4 regions of the Streptomyces sp. NPDC052042 genome follow, and region 3 is predicted to be linked to each of the others. Evidence: riboswitches for the same ligand, from Rfam matches in the RefSeq annotation. Region 3 holds a riboswitch; each other region holds the start of a gene.
What was found. Region 3 has a riboswitch for cobalamin ahead of ACIHCL_RS28940 (ABC transporter substrate-binding protein). Riboswitches for the same ligand answer to the same signal wherever they lie in the genome.
Positions count from the first base shown of each region.

Region 1: linked by a shared signal. The riboswitch ahead of ACIHCL_RS22210 (ribonucleoside-diphosphate reductase subunit alpha) and the one ahead of ACIHCL_RS28940 (ABC transporter substrate-binding protein) in region 3 are both predicted to bind cobalamin.
Region 2: linked by a shared signal. The riboswitch ahead of ACIHCL_RS00280 (cobalamin biosynthesis protein) and the one ahead of ACIHCL_RS28940 (ABC transporter substrate-binding protein) in region 3 are both predicted to bind cobalamin.
Region 4: linked by a shared signal. The riboswitch ahead of ACIHCL_RS13990 (prenyltransferase/squalene oxidase repeat-containing protein) and the one ahead of ACIHCL_RS28940 (ABC transporter substrate-binding protein) in region 3 are both predicted to bind cobalamin.

Region 1 covers NZ_JBIUBU010000013.1:183,597-187,784, forward strand. Annotated here, with positions in the region: gene ACIHCL_RS22210 (ribonucleoside-diphosphate reductase subunit alpha) at 1-2,305, opposite strand, end outside; cobalamin riboswitch at 2,444-2,577, opposite strand; gene mctP (monocarboxylate uptake permease MctP) at 2,740-4,188, opposite strand, start outside.
Region 2 covers NZ_JBIUBU010000001.1:55,143-59,330, forward strand. Annotated here, with positions in the region: gene ACIHCL_RS00265 (class II aldolase/adducin family protein) at 1-31, opposite strand, end outside; gene ACIHCL_RS00270 (anion permease) at 249-1,535, shown strand; gene ACIHCL_RS00275 (hypothetical protein) at 1,638-1,871, shown strand; cobalamin riboswitch at 2,052-2,185, shown strand; gene ACIHCL_RS00280 (cobalamin biosynthesis protein) at 2,330-3,418, shown strand; gene ACIHCL_RS00285 (cobyric acid synthase) at 3,415-4,188, shown strand, end outside.
Region 3 covers NZ_JBIUBU010000022.1:112,962-117,149, reverse strand. Annotated here, with positions in the region: gene ACIHCL_RS28950 (hypothetical protein) at 1-601, opposite strand, end outside; gene ACIHCL_RS28945 (hypothetical protein) at 1,579-1,842, shown strand; cobalamin riboswitch at 2,014-2,207, shown strand; gene ACIHCL_RS28940 (ABC transporter substrate-binding protein) at 2,509-3,750, shown strand; gene ACIHCL_RS28935 (FecCD family ABC transporter permease) at 3,747-4,188, shown strand, end outside.
Region 4 covers NZ_JBIUBU010000006.1:276,857-281,044, forward strand. Annotated here, with positions in the region: cobalamin riboswitch at 79-277, opposite strand; gene ACIHCL_RS13985 (hypothetical protein) at 492-1,904, opposite strand; cobalamin riboswitch at 2,034-2,113, opposite strand; cobalamin riboswitch at 2,210-2,343, shown strand; gene ACIHCL_RS13990 (prenyltransferase/squalene oxidase repeat-containing protein) at 2,449-4,188, shown strand, end outside.

The sequences.
Region 1 (4,188 bases), on a different contig from region 3:
GGCCGGAGGCGGCGCGGGCGATCCGGGTGGCGGGGCGGGACCGCAGGTAGTACGTCGTCTTCAGCCCCTTCTTCCAGGCGTACGCGTACATCGAGGAGAGCTTGCCGATGGTGGGCGTCTCCATGAAGAGGTTCAACGACTGGCTCTGGTCGAGGAACGGCGTACGGGCCGCCGCCATGTCGATCAGGCCGCGCTGCGGGATCTCCCACGCCGTGCGGTACAGGGTCCGCACGTCCTCGGGGATCCAGGCGAAGCCCTGCACGGAGCCGTTCGCCTCGCGCAGCGCCTCGCGGGTCCGGGCGTCCCATACGCCGAGCCGCTTCAGGTCCTCCACCAGGTACGCGTTGACCTGGAGGAACTCCCCGCTGAGCGTCTCGCGCTTGAAGAGGTTGGAGACCTGCGGCTCGATGCACTCGTACACGCCCGCGATCGAGGCGATCGTCGCCGTCGGCGCGATGGCGAGCAGCAGCGAGTTGCGCATCCCGCTCCGCTCGATCCGGGCGCGCAGCGCCTCCCAGCGCTCCGGCCAGTACGGCTCGGTGGCGTAGTGGTCGGGGTGCAGCACTCCGCGCGCGGCCCGCGTCTCCTTCCAGGCCGGCAGCGGACCCGAACGCTCCGCGAGATCGCAGGACGCCTCGTATGCGGCCAGCATGATCCGCTCGGAGATCCGCGTGGAGAGCGCGCGGGCCTCGGGGGAGTCGAACGGCAGCCGCAGCTGGAAGAAGACGTCCTGGAGGCCCATGGCGCCCAGACCCACCGGACGCCACTTGGCGTTGGAGCGGGCGGCCTGCTCCGTCGGGTAGAAGTTGATGTCGACGACCCGGTCCAGGAAGGTCACGGCGGTGCGGACGGTGGCGTCCAGCCGCTCCCAGTCGATGTCCCCGCCGTCGACGAACGCGCCGAGGTTGACCGAGCCCAGGTTGCAGACGGCCGTCTCGCCGTCGTCGGTGACCTCCAGGATCTCGGTGCACAGGTTCGACGAGTGGACGACGCGGCCCGGTTCGGCGGTCTGGTTCGCGGTGCGGTTGGCGGCGTCCTTGAAGGTCATCCAGCCCTGGCCGGTCTGCGCGAGGGTGCGCATCATCCGGCCGTACAGCTCCCGGGCCGGAAGCGTCTTGCGGGCCAGCCCCTTGGCCTCGGCGGCCCGGTACGCGGCGTCGAACTCCTCGCCCCACAGGTCCACCAGACCGGGCACGTCGGAGGGAGAGAACAGCGACCAGTCGCCGTCCGTGTCGACCCGGCGCATGAACTCGTCCGGGACCCAGTGCGCCAGGTTCAGGTTGTGCGTACGGCGGGCGTCTTCACCGGTGTTGTCGCGCAGCTCCAGGAACTCCTCGATGTCCGCGTGCCAGGTCTCCAGGTAGACGGCGGCGGCCCCCTTGCGGCGCCCGCCCTGGTTGACCGCGGCCACGGAGGCGTCGAGCGTCTTCAGGAACGGCACGATCCCGTTGGAGTGCCCGTTGGTGCCCCGGATCAGCGAACCGCGGGCCCGGATGCGGGAGTACGGCAGACCGATGCCGCCCGCGTGCTTCGAGAGCCGCGCCACCTGGTGGTAGCGGTCGTAGATCGAATCGAGCTCGTCGAGCGGGGAGTCCAGCAGGTAGCAGGACGACATCTGCGGATGCCGGGTGCCGGAGTTGAACAGGGTGGGGGAGGAGGGGAGGTAGTCGAGCCGGCTCATCAGCCCGTACAGCGCCGCGACCTCGTCCAGCGCACGCGGGGAGTCGTCCTCGGCGAGACCGGACGCGACCCGCAGCATGAAGTGCTGCGGTGTCTCGATGACCTGGCGGGTGTGCGGGTGGCGCAGCAGATAGCGGCTGTGGAGGGTGCGCAGCCCGAAGTAGCCGAACCGGTCGTCGGCGCCATCGGCGAGGGAGCGTTCGACCAGGGCGTCCAGGGCGGTCGCGTGCGCCGCGACGAACGCGGCGGTGCGGTCCGCGATCAGTCCCTCGCGGTGGCCGACCGCGACGGACGCGGAGAAGGAGACCGCGCCCTGCCCCGCCGCCTCGTCCGCGATGGTACGGGTCAGCAGCCGGGCGGCGAGCCGGGAGTAGGCGGGGTCCTCGGAGATCAGCCCCGCGGCGGCCTCGGTGGCCAGCGAGCGCAGCTCTGCCTCGTCCGCCCGGGCGGAGCGCCCGCGCAGCGCGGCGGCGGCCACCCGGCCGGGGTCGGTGTCGGGCAGGTCGGCGGTGAGGGCGGTCAGGGTCCGCAGCAGCGCGGTTCCCGGCTCGTCGTGTGCGGTACCCCCGGACTTGTCCGCTTCGGACACGGCGACTGAGGCCGGATCGGCTGGCGCGATGGTCACGCGGTGCTCTCCCTCGCTCGGCTCGGGGCCTGCGGGGAGACGGGCGGCCGGGCAGCGTGGAACCCATGACGGGGCGGCACTGCGTACGGCGTCCGCCGGCCCATCCGCGAGGCCCGGACGTCTGGCATCCGGTTCGGTCGAGCCGGATGCGCTGTCGGCAGGTCGTCGGACTCGTTCGAGTGTGCAAAAGCACACCGAATACACCGTTGCGGGACAGTTCCGGATTCGCACCGGATTCCCCTGCGACGACAGCGAGCATGAGCATACATGTGGGGGCCGCTCGATGCCGCCGCCCCCAGATGTTGTGTCGGCCGACTCCAGTCAAGGCCGTAGGACGCGCGCTGCGGCCCTCGCGGGAAGAAGACGGACGGCCCGCCGCGCCCCTCGGGAAAGGGGCTCGGCGGGCCGTTTGCGGGCCGTCGGGGCGGCCGTCCTCAGCGGCCTCCGCCCGGTGCCGCCGCCGCGCTCGGCGGCTCCGGCACGGCCGGCGGCGGCACCGCCCGGACGCCCGGGTCGCCCGCGTCCGTCGTGTAGTCGGCGGGCGAGGTCTCGTCGATGCCGGCGGGTGCCTTCACGGCGTTCAGGACGAAGGTCAGCACCACCGTCACCACCACGTTCAGCACGAACGCCGTCAGACCGATGTAGCCGATCTCACCGATGCCGGGGATCTTGGCGGACGATCCGCCGAAGTGCGCCTGGGTCGGGCTGGAGACCCCGTACGCGGCGACGGTCCCGTACACCATGCCGACCGCCCAGCCCGCGATCAGCGCCCAGCGGTGGAACCAGCGGGTGAACAGGCCGCCGACCAGGGCCGGCATCGTCTGGAGGATCCAGATCCCGCCCAGCAGCTGGAAGTTGATCGCGACCGTCTTGTCCATGGCGAGGACGAAGACCAGGGCTCCGACCTTCACCAGCAGCGACACCAGCTTGGAGACCTTGGTCTCCTGCTCGGCCGTCGCGTCCGGTCTGAGGAAGTCCTTGTAGATGTTGCGGGTGAAGAGGTTGGCCGCCGCGATGGACATGATCGCGGCGGGCACCAGCGCGCCGATGCCGATGGCGGCGAAGGCCACCCCCGCGAACCAGTCGGGAAACATGTTTTCGAACAACTGAGGGATCGCCAGTTGTCCGTTCTCCACCACGATCCCGGCGGCGATCGCCATGAAGCCGAGGAGCGCCAGCATGCCCAGCATCAGCGAATACAGCGGCAGGATCGTGGTGTTGCGCCGGATCACCTCGCGACTGCCGCTGGAGAGGGTCGCCGTGATCGAGTGCGGATACATGAAGAGGGCCAGTGCCGAGCCCAATGCCAGGGTGGCGTAACCCCATTGGCCCGCCTCGGCGGGTACCAGGGAACCGGTCGGCTTCCCGCCGGGCGGACCCGCGAACTTCTCCTGTGCGGCGGCGAAGATGTCGTGGAACCCGCCCAGCTTGATCGGGATGTAGACGATCGCCACCACGATGACCAGGTAGATCAGGCCGTCCTTGACGAACGCGATCAGCGCGGGGGCCCGCAGACCGGACGAGTAGGTGTACGCGGCGAGCACCGCGAACGCGAGCAGCAGCGGCAGATCCCTGACGAACCAGTGCGTGTTCTCGCCGCCGCCGACGCCCATCACGTCCAGGACCGCCTGGATGCCGACGAGTTGCAGCGCGATGTACGGCATCGTGGCGAGCAGGCCGGTGACGGCCACCGCCAGCGAGAGCCCCTTCGAGCCGAAGCGACCCCGGACGAAGTCGGACGTGGTCACGTACCCGTGCCGGTGCGAGACCGACCACAGCCGAGGCAGGAAGGTGAAGATCAGCGGGTACACCAGGATCGTGTACGGCACGGCGAAGAAGCCCGCCGCACCCGCCGCGTAGATCGCCGCGGGAACGGCGACGAA
Region 2 (4,188 bases), on a different contig from region 3:
GTTCGATCGCGTCCCGCTGGTGATCGCTCACGCGGCGATCCTGTCGGCCCGCCGGGGCGTGCGTACACAGGGCCGAGCCGAGGAATCACGGACAGTGACGTCGGGGCGCGAGGGGGCTACGGGGCGGCCGGAACGCGCCTTTGGGAGCGCTTTGCCGCGACACCGTGACGCCCCATCCAGTTCATCTCCTGTTCACCAACGTTGCTTACCGTCCACCTGCCAATGCCGTCGAACGATTGCCTGGGTAAATGGAACACATCACGCTGCTCCTCGCGATAGTGATCGCGACAGCTCTAGTGTTCGACTTCACGAACGGTTTCCATGACACCGCCAACGCGATGGCAACCACCATCTCCACCGGCGCACTCAGACCGAAGACCGCGGTGGCCATGTCCGCCGTTCTCAATCTCGTCGGTGCGTTCCTGTCCGTGGAGGTCGCCAAGACGATCTCCGGCGGGATCATCAACGAGGACGGTCTGCGGACGGAGGTCATCTTCGCGGCGCTCGTCGGCGCCATCCTGTGGAATCTGCTGACGTGGCTGGTCGGCCTGCCGTCCAGTTCCTCGCACGCCCTGTTCGGCGGTCTGATAGGCGCCGCGGTCATGTCGGTCGGCTGGTCGTCGGTCAACGGCGGCACGGTCGTCACCAAGGTGCTGATCCCCGCGATCGCCGCCCCGATCGTCGCCGGTCTGGCGGCGCTGCTGGCCACCCGGCTGACGTACCGGATCGGCAGGAACATCCGCGACGAGGCCCAGGAGAAGACCGCCGCCAAGGGCTACCGCGCCGGTCAGATCGCCTCGGCCGGGCTGGTCTCCCTCGCCCACGGCACCAACGACGCGCAGAAGACCATGGGCATCATCACCCTGGCCCTGATCACGAGCGGTGTGCTGCGCCCCGGCGCCAACCCTCCGGTCTGGGTCATCGTGTCCGCCGGTGCGGCCATCGCGCTCGGCACCTACCTGGGCGGCTGGCGGATCATCCGCACCATGGGCACCGGCCTCACCGACCTCCGCCCGCCTCAGGGTTTCGCCGCCCAGACCAGTGCGGCCACGGTCATCCTGGCCTCCTCGCACCTCGGTTTCTCCCTCTCCACCACCCAGTCCTGCTCCGGCGCCGTGATGGGCGCGGGGCTCGGCCGCCAGGGCGGCGTGGTCCGCTGGTCCACCGCCACCCGGATGTTCGTCGCCTGGGGACTGACGCTGCCCGCCGCGGGCCTGGTCGGCGCGGGTGCCGAGTTCCTGACCAAGCAGGGCACCTGGGGCATCGTCCTCGTCGCCGCGCTGCTGGTCGCGGGCTCCGGCTCGATCTGGCTGGTGTCGCGGCGCAAGCCGGTCGGCCACGACGACGTCGCCCCGCCGCAGAGCGCCGCCGAGCCCGCGGGCGTCGTCACCACGGCCATCGCCGCCGTCAGCCCGCCGCCCACCCTCGCGGCCACCGCCTCGACGCAGGACCTCATGACCGTCATCCCGGCCGCACCCGTGCCCCCGGCCCCGGCGGTCACCGCCCAGGACCCGGCGCGCCCCGCCACCGTCTAGTGCCGTGACCGGCAGGGTTCACCGGCCACAGCCCGAGCGGCCTTCCCTCGTACCGGCCTCGCCGATCGCGCGGACCGTCCGCAGACCGTCTAAGGAATCAGCATGAAAATCGACTGGGCAGCCCTCGGCTCCGTCTTCGGTGTGTCCCTCGTCGTCACCGTCGCGCTGGTGGGTCTCTTCACCCTGGGCATCATCGGGCTCGCCAAGCAGCCGGCGGCGGAGGGCGGTTCGGGAGGCTCCGGCGCGTCACGGCCGCTGGCGCGTGCGGGCGCATACGCCTGCTTCGCGCTGTGCGCCGCGGCGGTCGCGTACGGGATCTATCTGATCGTCGTCTGAGCCCCGCCTCCTCCCCTTTCCGCGCTCCTCCGACGGGCCGGACGCATGCCGTGCGTCCGGCCCGTCGTGGTGCGCCGGTGCGGTTGTGGGCCTCAGCACATTGCGCCGCCGCAGGTCAACGGCAAGTTGACGGGCCTTCGCGGAGCGTGGTGGACTGCCGGAGCCATTTACGGCGACAGCAGAGGAAGCCGGTGCGAATCCGGCGCGGTCCCGCCACTGTCACCGGGGAGCGGTCCCCCACACCGGGAAGTCACGGCACGCGCGAGCGAGCTGGAAGGCCGGGGGAAGCCGCGGATCCGGGAGCCAGGAGACTCTCGTCGCCGGTCACGTCGAACCAGGGCGCGGACCCTGAGTGAGGACATGTCGCCATGCCTGGCAGCCGTGCGTCGATCGCTGTGACGCTCTCACCGAGAGCCTCCCGTACGAAGGTCCTTCGAGGCACCGCGGCCGGTTGAGCCATGCGTGCCGATCGCGTGTTCGCGTACGGCGCCACGGCCGGTCTGATCGGCGATCTGCTGCTCGGTGACCCCCGCAGGGGGCACCCGGTCGCCGCCTTCGGGCGGGCCGCAGCGGCCGTCGAGCGCCGTCTGTGGCGCGACCACCGCGGGTGGGGCGCGCTGCACACCCTCGTCTGCGCCGGAGGCGCCGCGGGGGGCGCGGCGCTGCTCTCCCGTGCCGTACGGCGTCACCCCGCCGCCTCCATCGCGCTGACCGTGGCCGCCACCTGGTCCGTGGTCGGTGGCACGTCGCTGGGACGGGAGGCGCGGGCCATCGGCGGCGCCCTGGAGGCGCGGGACGTCGCGCTCGCCCGGGAACGGCTGCCGCATCTGTGCGGGCGCGACCCGCACTCCCTCGACGGGCCGCAGATCGCCCGCGCCGTGGTGGAGTCCGTGGCCGAGAACACCTCGGACGCCGTGGTCGGCGCCCTGGTGTGGGGGGCGCTGGCCGGTGTGCCCGGGCTCGTCGGCTTCCGGGCGGTCAACACCCTGGACGCGATGGTCGGCCACAGGTCGCTCCGCCACCGCCGCTACGGCTGGGCCTCCGCCCGCCTCGACGACCTCGTGGGCTGGCCGGGCGCCCGGCTCACCGCGCTGCTCGCGGTGGCCGCCGGCGGCCGTCCGCGCGACGCCGTGCGGGCGTGGCGGGCCGACGCCACGAAGCACCCGAGCCCCAACGCGGGCCCGGTGGAGGCGTCGTTCGCGGGCGCGTTGGGCGTGCGGCTGGGCGGCACGCTGGCGTACGGCGGCCGGGTCGAGCACCGCCCCGTCCTCAACGGGGCGGACGGCCGGGCGGTGGAGACCGCGGACATCGAGCGCGCGGTGCGGCTGTCGCGCCGGGTGGGTCTGCTGGCCCTCGGCGTGTGCGTGGCCGGACGGCTGGGCGCGGGCCTCGTGGTGCGCCGTGTCGCGGGCGAGCGGCTCGCGGGCGCGTCGAGCGCCGTCGCGTCGGCCGCGGGCACGGGGAGCGCCGTCGCGTCGGCCGCGGGCGCACGGGCCGCGCGGCTCGCGTTCACGGGACGCCTGATCGCAGGACGGAGACGGACATGAGCGGCGGACTCCTGGTCGCCGGAACCACCTCGGACGCCGGCAAGAGCGTCGTCACGGCGGGCATCTGCCGCTGGCTCGCGCGCCGGGGCGTGAAGGTGGCGCCCTTCAAGGCGCAGAACATGTCGCTGAACTCCTACGTCACCCGTGAGGGTGCCGAGATCGGCCGCGCCCAGGCCATGCAGGCGGCGGCCGCCCGGGTGGAGCCGACGGCGCTGATGAACCCGGTGCTGCTCAAGCCCGGCGGGGACCGCTCCAGCCAGGTCGTCCTGATGGGCAGGCCGGTGGGCGAGATGAGCGCGCGCGGCTACCACGGCGGACGGCAGGAGGCGCTGTTCGGCACGGTCGTGGACTGCCTGGACCGGCTGCGGAGCACGTACGACGCGGTGATCTGCGAAGGGGCGGGCAGCCCGGCCGAGATCAATCTGCGGCGCACGGACATCGTGAACATGGGCATCGCCCGAGCGGCGCGCTTCCCGGTGGTGGTGGTCGGCGACATCGACCGCGGCGGCGTCTTCGCCTCGTTCTTCGGTACGACGGCGCTGCTCTCCGCCGAGGACCAGTCGCTGGTCGCGGGCTATCTCGTGAACAAGTTCCGCGGCGATGTGTCGCTGCTGGAGCCGGGGCTGGAGATGCTGCGCGAGGTCACCGGCCGCCCGACGTACGGGGTGCTGCCCTTCGCGCACGGTCTCGGCATCGACGAGGAGGACGGGCTGCGGGTCTCGCTGCGCGGCGCCGTACGCGAGTCGGCCGTGGCCCCGCCGCACGGCGAG
Region 3 (4,188 bases):
TCCAGCCGGGGTGGGCGGAGTGTTGCCAGGGGAGCCATCCGCTGCCCCAGGAGGCACCGAGGTAGCCGGTGAGCAGCAGGGCATGAGCGGCGCCGGCGGCTGCGGCGATCCAACTGCGTTCGACCACCCCGAGGGCGAACAGCCCGATGCCGACCAGGTACCACGGGGAGGCGTAGCTGTTCTCCAGCAGTACGACCTCCCACGGCTGGTCCTTGCCGAACAGCAGGGCCATCAGGGCTGCCGTGATCGCCACGGCGGCAACGGCGGTCGTGCGAACCCACACTCCGCGGCGAGGGACGACCCCCCGGGCCTCACCACGCAGGCGGTACCAGCGGGCGAGGACGAGCCATGCCAGGGGGAGGAGCGCGAACCACACGCCCCAGGCCGCGAAGCGCAGGACGGCACCGTCGAACTCACCCTTCAAACAGGGGGTCCCCGGTTCATGGACGACGCACAGGCCGGTCAACTCGGCGTAGGCGAAGGCCGGATAGGACGCAACGCTGCGTCCGTGGGCTCCGAAATTGAAGGCGTACCGGGCAATCGGAGCGGCTGCCAGGGCAAGAAGACCGAAGCCGAGGAGGAAGACCCGCGAGCCGTTCATCTGCGCGCGTGTTCTGGCTCGCAGGCCATCGGTCGCCGCCAACAGGCCGGCCGCCTGCGTCCTCGGTTCGAATTCCGCGCTGCTCAGTGACGGTGTTGCCACTGTGTCCCCCCTCGTGGTCGCACTCCGGCAGAGCTGGGAGGCGGTCCGTCGGCCGGCCTCCCGTCATTAACTTTGCATCACAGAGTACTTGCCAGACAAGAGTCGAGTGGGCTGTGCCACCTCGCACCAGCCGCGTGGACCCGGGGGAACGGACCTGTCCTCGGCCCAGCGAGACATCCATCGGGCTGTGGGCGCAAGCGGCCCAGCCCATCGGGGCTGCGGACCGGACGCTCGCCCAGCAGCGCTCCCACCAGCCCCCACAGTGACGCGGCCTCCCAGGCCGAGGCGTCGCGCCGAGCCTGAGCCCGCGCATGGCCGCTCCACGTGCCTCCTTCTGTGGGATGATCACGCCGCACGGGAAGGGAGCGGTACATGCCTCAGGACCGGAAGCGACCCCTCGTTGAAAGCCCCGGTTGGATGGTGCTGTGCCTGGTCTGGTCCGGGTGGTCGGCCGCCAGTACCGCCAGTGCACCCTGGGTTCGCCTCGGTTGGCTGGTGTTCTTCGTCGCCTGGGTCGTCATCCTGCTGCGCCATGTGGTCAGGCAACGCCAAAGACGCAAGTGCCGCCCCTCCTGAGGCCCATGACCGACACCAATCGACGCCAAACGACATCTACGTCGGCCCTGGCGCCGGGTGGCCGTCTACGCCAAGCACCCGCACGACGCGCCTACTTGGGCTCGTGACGGGACTGCCGTGGCCGGGACCGCCGTGGCCGGGTCGCAGCACCCGCCCGCGCACCACCTTCGCAGAGTCAGGGAAATGAACCCGGACCACACTCCCGACACCGACGAACTGCTGCGCGGTGCGCACGCCCGGCTGCTGCCCGCCGACTCGATCACCCCTGAGATCGCCGGCTCCCTGCGCCATGGCGCCTCGTGGCCGACGGCCTCGTCTTCACCTGCGCCCTCGACCGGCCCGCCGACGTGCGGATCCTCACCGACCCGGACGTGGAGCGCGTCGGCCCGGAGGAGCTGGGGCAGGCGGCGTACGGGAACCTGATGCGCGTACCCGTCACACACGAGGAGATCCCCTTCGAGGGGACGATCCTGCACTCCTTCTACGGCGACTCGCACTTCGTCGCCAGCCAGGCGCTGTTCCTGCTGAAGCCCGAACGGATCGAGGAGATCCCCAGCCCCTGACCGAGCCTCACGCCCCGGTCCCGGCCCCGTACTGCGGCCCTCGGCCCCGGTCCGGCGGCGATCGCAAGCCGCATCGGTGCTCGCCAGGGCCGCGAGGCGGGGCAGGGTCTCCTCGGCAGCTCCCCTGGGGCAGCCGCCGGTGTGGCTGGTCACACAGGTGTCGATCTGGCGCAGACGCGTCAGGTTCTGCGATGCTCTCATCCGACAAGCGACGGCGGAACGAGGAAGCCGGTGGGATTCCGGCACGGTACCGCCACTGTGTAGGGGGAGCGACTCCGCCGCGGCCACCGCCCTGTCAGAGGGTGGGAAGGCCGGAGAAGCGTTGATCCCGAGTCAGGAGACTCACGCCGTCGCACCTCGATGGACGGGGCGGATTTCCCCAGGAGAGGCGGTGGCACCTGTGTGCCTGAGTATGCGTATCGGCGTGTTCACGCTGTCGGCGGCCCATCGGGCCCGGCCGACCGGTCCCGGCCGACGGGCCCGCTCTCCGAGGTTCTGAGTCTTCCCGGACATCGAACGGTTCCCCGGGCACCAGACGGCCCCGGACACCGGACGGTCCTCCGGACAGCAGACCTTCTCCCATAGCGGAGCCCCTTCCCATACCTCCGTATGGCGTGCGTCCTGCAGTGCAGGGCGCACACCCTACGCCTGCTACCAGGAGTCGCCTTGACCGTACGCTCAGTCATGCCCGGATGCCGCCCCGCGAGGGCCGCCACGCTGTTTTTCACCCTTGCCCTCGCGCTCACCGCGTGCGGTGGCGGCGGCACCGACCCGACCGCCGATGCCAAGGCCGCGTCCGATGGTGACGGCTGCATCACCGACTTCGACGCGGGCAAAGACTACTTCCCGGTCAAGTCGACGCTGAAGCACGCCGAGAACTTCACGCTCCGCTACGAGAAGAGCTACCAGGTCCTCACCGTCAAGCAGCCCTACCCCGAGGGCAAGCCCGAGTCGTACGTCCTGGTCAAGTGCGGTGCGCCCAAGCCCAAGCTGTCGGGCGGGCTGGCCAAGGCGCCCCAAATCACCACCCCGATCAAGAGTCTGTACTCCGCCTCGACCACCCACCTGCCGCTGCTGACCGAGACCGGCACCCTGGACGTGCTCACGGGTGTGGCCAGCACCGCGAACATCACCTCGGCCGAGGTGCTGAAGCGGGTGAAGGCCGGGAAGGTCACCGAGTACGCCAAGGACCAGGTACTCAACGCCGAGTCGGTCATCGCGGCCGATCCGGACGTCCTGATGACCCAGGGCATGGACGACCCGCAGTACCCGAAGCTGCGTCAGGCCGGGATCGCCGTCGTCGCCAACGCCGAGTGGCTGGAGTCGAGTCCGCTCGGGCGCGCGGAATGGGTCAAGGCGATGGCCGCGCTCACCGGTGCGGAGCAGCGGGCAGGCAAGCTGTTCGACACGATCGAGGGCGACTACCGGAAGGTCGCCGACAAGGCCGCCGCAGCGGTCGGGTCCGGTGAACCCGTCCAAGCACTGCCAGGAACCATGTACCAGGGCACCTGGTACATGCCCGCCGGGGGCAGTTACGCGGCCCGGCTCATCAAGGACGCCGGCGGCACCTACCCGTGGGCGGACAAGCCCGGCACCGGCAATCTCCAACTGAACTTCGAGGCCGTGTACGCCAAGGGCGGCGACGCGCCCGTATGGCTGGTCGACGCGCGGTGGAAGTCGACCGCCGACGCGGTGAAGGCCGACAGCAGGTACGGCCGGCTGAAGGCCATGGACTCCGACGGGGTGTGGACGAACACCAAGGCCCTCGGCGCCGGCGGCGGGAACGACTACTTCGAGCGCGGCGTCCTACGCCCGGACCTGGTGCTCGGCGACCTCTTCGCGTTGCTCCATCCCGGGCAGGCCGGGGACCACGCCTTCACCTTCTACACGAAGGTCCCCAAGGCGTGACGACCGGGCAGAGCACCGCGCCGGTCCGGGACGAGGCGTCCGTGGCGGCCCGCCCGGTACGACCGATACGGCGGCGGCGCACGGCCGTCGTCGTCGCCCTCGCGGCCGGGACCGCCGCGCTGTTCGTCCTCACCCTCGCGACCGGCTCCCACCGGGTGCCGGTCGCGGAGGTCGTACGGATCCTGTTCGGCGGCAGCGATACCGACCCGCGTTGGGTCGTGATCGTCCAGGAGGTGCGCCTGCCGCGCGCGCTCACCGCCGCCGCCGTGGGGGCGGCCCTGGCCGTGGCGGGCGTGCAGATGCAGACGCTGTTCCGCAACGCGCTGGCCGACCCGTTCTCCCTGGGCGTGAGTTCGGGCGCCAGTATGGGAGTCGCCGCCGTGGTGGTCGGCACCGGCGGAGTGGCCGGGAGCTTCACCGGAGACCTGGCCGGTCTGG
Region 4 (4,188 bases), on a different contig from region 3:
CGGGCGCGGTCTCTCCGCCGGATCGCCTGGACCATGGATACGGGCCGGTGCCATGCGTGTCTGCTCCATCCTCGTGGAAAACACGGAACAACCCGCGGCCGGTATCCTGACTCCCGGATCACTGCCCGCGTCCCGGCCTTCCCGGCGGATCCCTCCGCCAGTGGCTCCTGCTGCTGGAACGCACGCTCCCCGGTCACAGTGGCGGGACCGTGCCGGATTCACACCGGCTTCCCTGCACCGCGGGCCTTGTACCGGGACCATATAGTTGGACGTCCTAGTAAGTCCACCAGGCTCCCTGACCGCGTCGAATCGGCGTCTCCCCGGAAAGGCCCGTTGCGTGCCCCGGGTGGTCCGCGACGGCCGGACCGTGTCCCGAAACACCGCGAAGACGTGGCCTCCGGGCTCCTGGGTCGTCTTGAGGCGCCGCGTCGCTCCGGTCCGTCGGCGGACCGGAGCGACGCGGCGGCAGGAGGCGGTCGGCCCGCCGCAGGTCACGCGCCCCAGCGCAGCGCGATGGTGTCGCCGACGTTGATCGGCTTCTCTCGGGTCGCTCCCGCGAACGCCGATCCGTCGACGCTCACCTTCCAGGTCTGGGACCCGCTGTTGGCCTTGCCGTTGACGGCGGTCACGGTGCCGCTGCCGGACGAAGGGCTGACGCCCGTGACGCAGCCGGACGGCGTGGCCGCGTTGGTCGCCGCGTCGAGGACGGCCCCGAGGGTGGTCGTGGTCCCGGTGGGCGTGAAGGAGACCGAGCAGACCTTGAGGTTGCCCGTTCCGTCATCGACGGTAAGGGCCAACTTGGTGGCCGTGCCGACGGTGAAGGCGCTCTGCGCGACCCACTGGGGGGCGCCAGGGGTGACCGGGACGGCCGGTGCGCTCGTGAAGCCGCCGCCGACGACGGCCCGGAGAGCATCGATGGAGGCGTAGGCGGAGGGGGCGCTGTCGCTGGGCTTGTACTTGAACCCGCCGCCCGGGTTGTACTGGTTGGCAATGAGGAAGTCGATCGGAGTCTTGTCATTGACCGTGGTGAAGTCGGCGGACTGCGGGTCGATGCCGCAGGCGTTGAGGCCGGCGACCGCCCAGCCGTTGGAGCTGGTGTTCACGCCGTAGAGGGAGTTGAAGGCACCGGTGGTGGCGATCAGCTTGCCCTTGAGGAAGTTCTTCGCCTTGACGACGCCGGTGTCGGTGTTCGGCACGCCCGAGGTGCACAGTGCGGCGAGGGCGGCGCCCGTCATGTCGATGTCACTGGCCGTGTTGAGGGCGGCGGGGTCGCCCTCGACCTTCTGGTAGGTCCAGCCGCCGTCGTTGTGCTGGTTGGCGCGGAGCTTGACGACGAGCGCGTCGGTCAGAGTCTGGGGGACGCGGGCTCCGCCGGCCTGGGTCCGCGCGCCGCCGAGGGCCAGAGCGGCGAAGACGGTGCCGTTGAAGTTCGAGGGCGGGCCGAAGTAGCCGGGTTCCGCGGTCTGCCAGTAGCCGTAGATGTCGGCTATGAGATTGCGGGAGGCGGAGACTCTGGCCGGGTCGACGCCCGCGGCGTACGCGTTGAGGGTGCCGCGCTCGTAGTCGGTGACGACCGGAGCGGCCGACGGCCAGCCGGACGTGGCGAGCAGGTTGCGGTAGACGGTGCGTGCGTTCTTCGTGGTGTCACCACCTGGGGCCACGTCGACGACGGCCGTACCGGCGGCAGCGAAGGCGCTGAACGCCCACTCGTTGGAGAGACCGGATCCGGCGTACGAACCGTCCGCCGCCTGAAGGGTTTTCAGATAGGCGACGCCGTTCGTCTTCGCCGCGGCGAGCTGTGCCGGGGTGGAGGTCGCCGATGCGGGCAGGACGGTGAGGGCGAACGCGCCGAGGGTCACCGGCATCGTGAGCGCGAGACGCCGGGTGGTTCGAGTACGGGGCATGGCCTGCTCCTGAGGTCGGCGGACGCCGACCGCTCCCGGCGCGGGCCGCCGTGCCGGGGCGGCACGGGGAGAAGCCGGGGGGCCGCCGTCCGAAGTCGCGTGGTACGGCTTCCTGTCGTGTCGCCGTCCGGGCATTCGGACTCGGGACGGCTTGCGCCGTTCCACACCGCTGCGCGTCAGTCCCGGATTCCCACCGGGTTCCCCCATCAGGCGAGTTGGGACGCTACCCGAGCGCCCCGCGCACCGCCAGCGGTAGTGCCGGAAGCACGGCCGGTGAGCCGCGGGCGGTCTTGACGCCCCGTCCGGATCGGTGTTCCATTCGCGCTGAAAAGCACTCAGCTCCAGGGGAAGCCGGTCCAATTCCGGCGCTGACCCGCAGCCGTAGGCCCGGTACCGTCCCGGGCGAGCCGGATTGCCTGGTGCCGGGTGAACGAGCACAGAACGCCGTCGCGGATTGCGGCGTGGTCGTCACCGCCTCCCCACGGCGTCTCCGTGCGGGGGCGCATCGCCACGCACCCGGCCGCCCGGCAGAGACGAGGGGGCCGTGGCAACCGAGCAGTTGGCGAGGCGGCGTACGAACACCAGGCGACGGCTGCTGTCCCTGCTGACCGCGGGCCTGCTCCTCTCCGGTGCCGCGGCGGCCTTCGTCACACCGGCCCCGCCCGCGAGCGCCGACCCCATCGAGAAGTGCACGGCCACGGCCGGCGCGATCGTGGCAGTCGATTTCGGCCCCTTCGGCGGCGGTGTGGTACGTGGCTGCGACGCCACCCCCACCACCGGCTACGAGCTTCTCCACGAGGCCGGTTTCACCACCGAGGGAACGGTCAAGGACGGCCCGGCGTTCATCTGCCGGATCGGGCACGGATCTTTCAACTCCGGTGCGCAATATCCCACTTCGGCGGCGGAGGAGTGCCGCATCACCCCGCCGGCCACCGCGTACTGGTCGTACTGGATCGCCTCTCCCGGCCAGAAGAACTGGACCTACAGCCCGCTCGGCGCGATGGCGCGGACCCCGAAGCCGGGTGATGTGGACGCCTGGGTGTTCGGCGCCACCGACATCGGCGGCACCCGGGGCCGGCCCGGGTTCACCCCGGACGAGGTCCGCGCGGGCGCCACGACGCCCGAACCGGACCCGTCCGCGCCGCAGGTCCCGCCGGGGAAGGTCGAGTTGGACGCCGCCACCCGCTGGCTGACCGACAGACTCAAGGACGGCGAACAGGTCGTCGATCAGCCCAGCGTGTACCGCAACCACCAGGCGACCACGGAGGTCGTCCTGGCCCTGGCCGCGATCGACGCCAAGAACCCGGCGGCCCGCACGGCCGCCGCCTTCCTCGACCGCCCCGAGAACACCGACGCGTACCTCTACCCGGAGGGCGAGGAGAAGGCTCCCGACGCGACGGCGGCCGCCCGGCTCGCCCTGGTGGCTCAGGCCACCGGCCGGGACCCGCGCGCCTTCGGCGGGCACGACCTCCTCGACGACCTCGTGCAGAACGTCTGCCGGAGCGGTTCGGACGCGCCAGAACCGGTGCCCGGCTGCGTCACCAAGGGCGACTTCCGCACGGCGGGCCAGGCCGAGGGCCAGGCGCTCGCCGTGATCACCCTACTGAGCGGCGGGGTACGGCCCCCGGCCGACGCGGTCACCCGGCTCGCCGCGCTCCAGTGCGACGACGGCGGCTTCACCAGCATGCTGCTCGAACCCGGAGGCTGGTGCGACAGCGAGGCCGGTGCCACCGGCCTGGCCACCCTGACGCTCCAGGCGGCCGGCGGTCATGCGGCCGAGGTCGCCGAGGCGCGCGCCTATCTGCGCAAGACCCAGCAGTCGACAGGGGCCTGGCCGTCCGTCTCGTACAACACCACGGGCAGCGCGTACGCCACCGGTCTGGCCGCCCAGGCCATGCGTGCCCTCGGCGACACGGCCCGGGCCGACGCCGCGGTGTCCTGGCTGTCCAGGGAGCAGATGCCCGACGGAGGCTTCGCGTTCGAGGAGGGTACGACCGACCCCGCGCTGATCTCCGCCACCGGTCCGGCCGTCCTCGCGGGCGCGAAGAGCGACCTGGTGACACTGACCGGTCCGAAGCCCGCACCGACCCCGACGCCCACGAAGCCGACGACCGGCCCGACCGCACCCCCCGGTCCCTCCCCGGACCTGCGGAAGGGCACGGCCTACCTGACCGACCGCACCCGTCTGATCCAGGGCCACTACTACGAGAGCGGGCCCGGCAGCGGCTTCGCCGACTTCGGCCTCACCATCGACGGCGCCTACGCGCTGGTCGCCACCGGCACC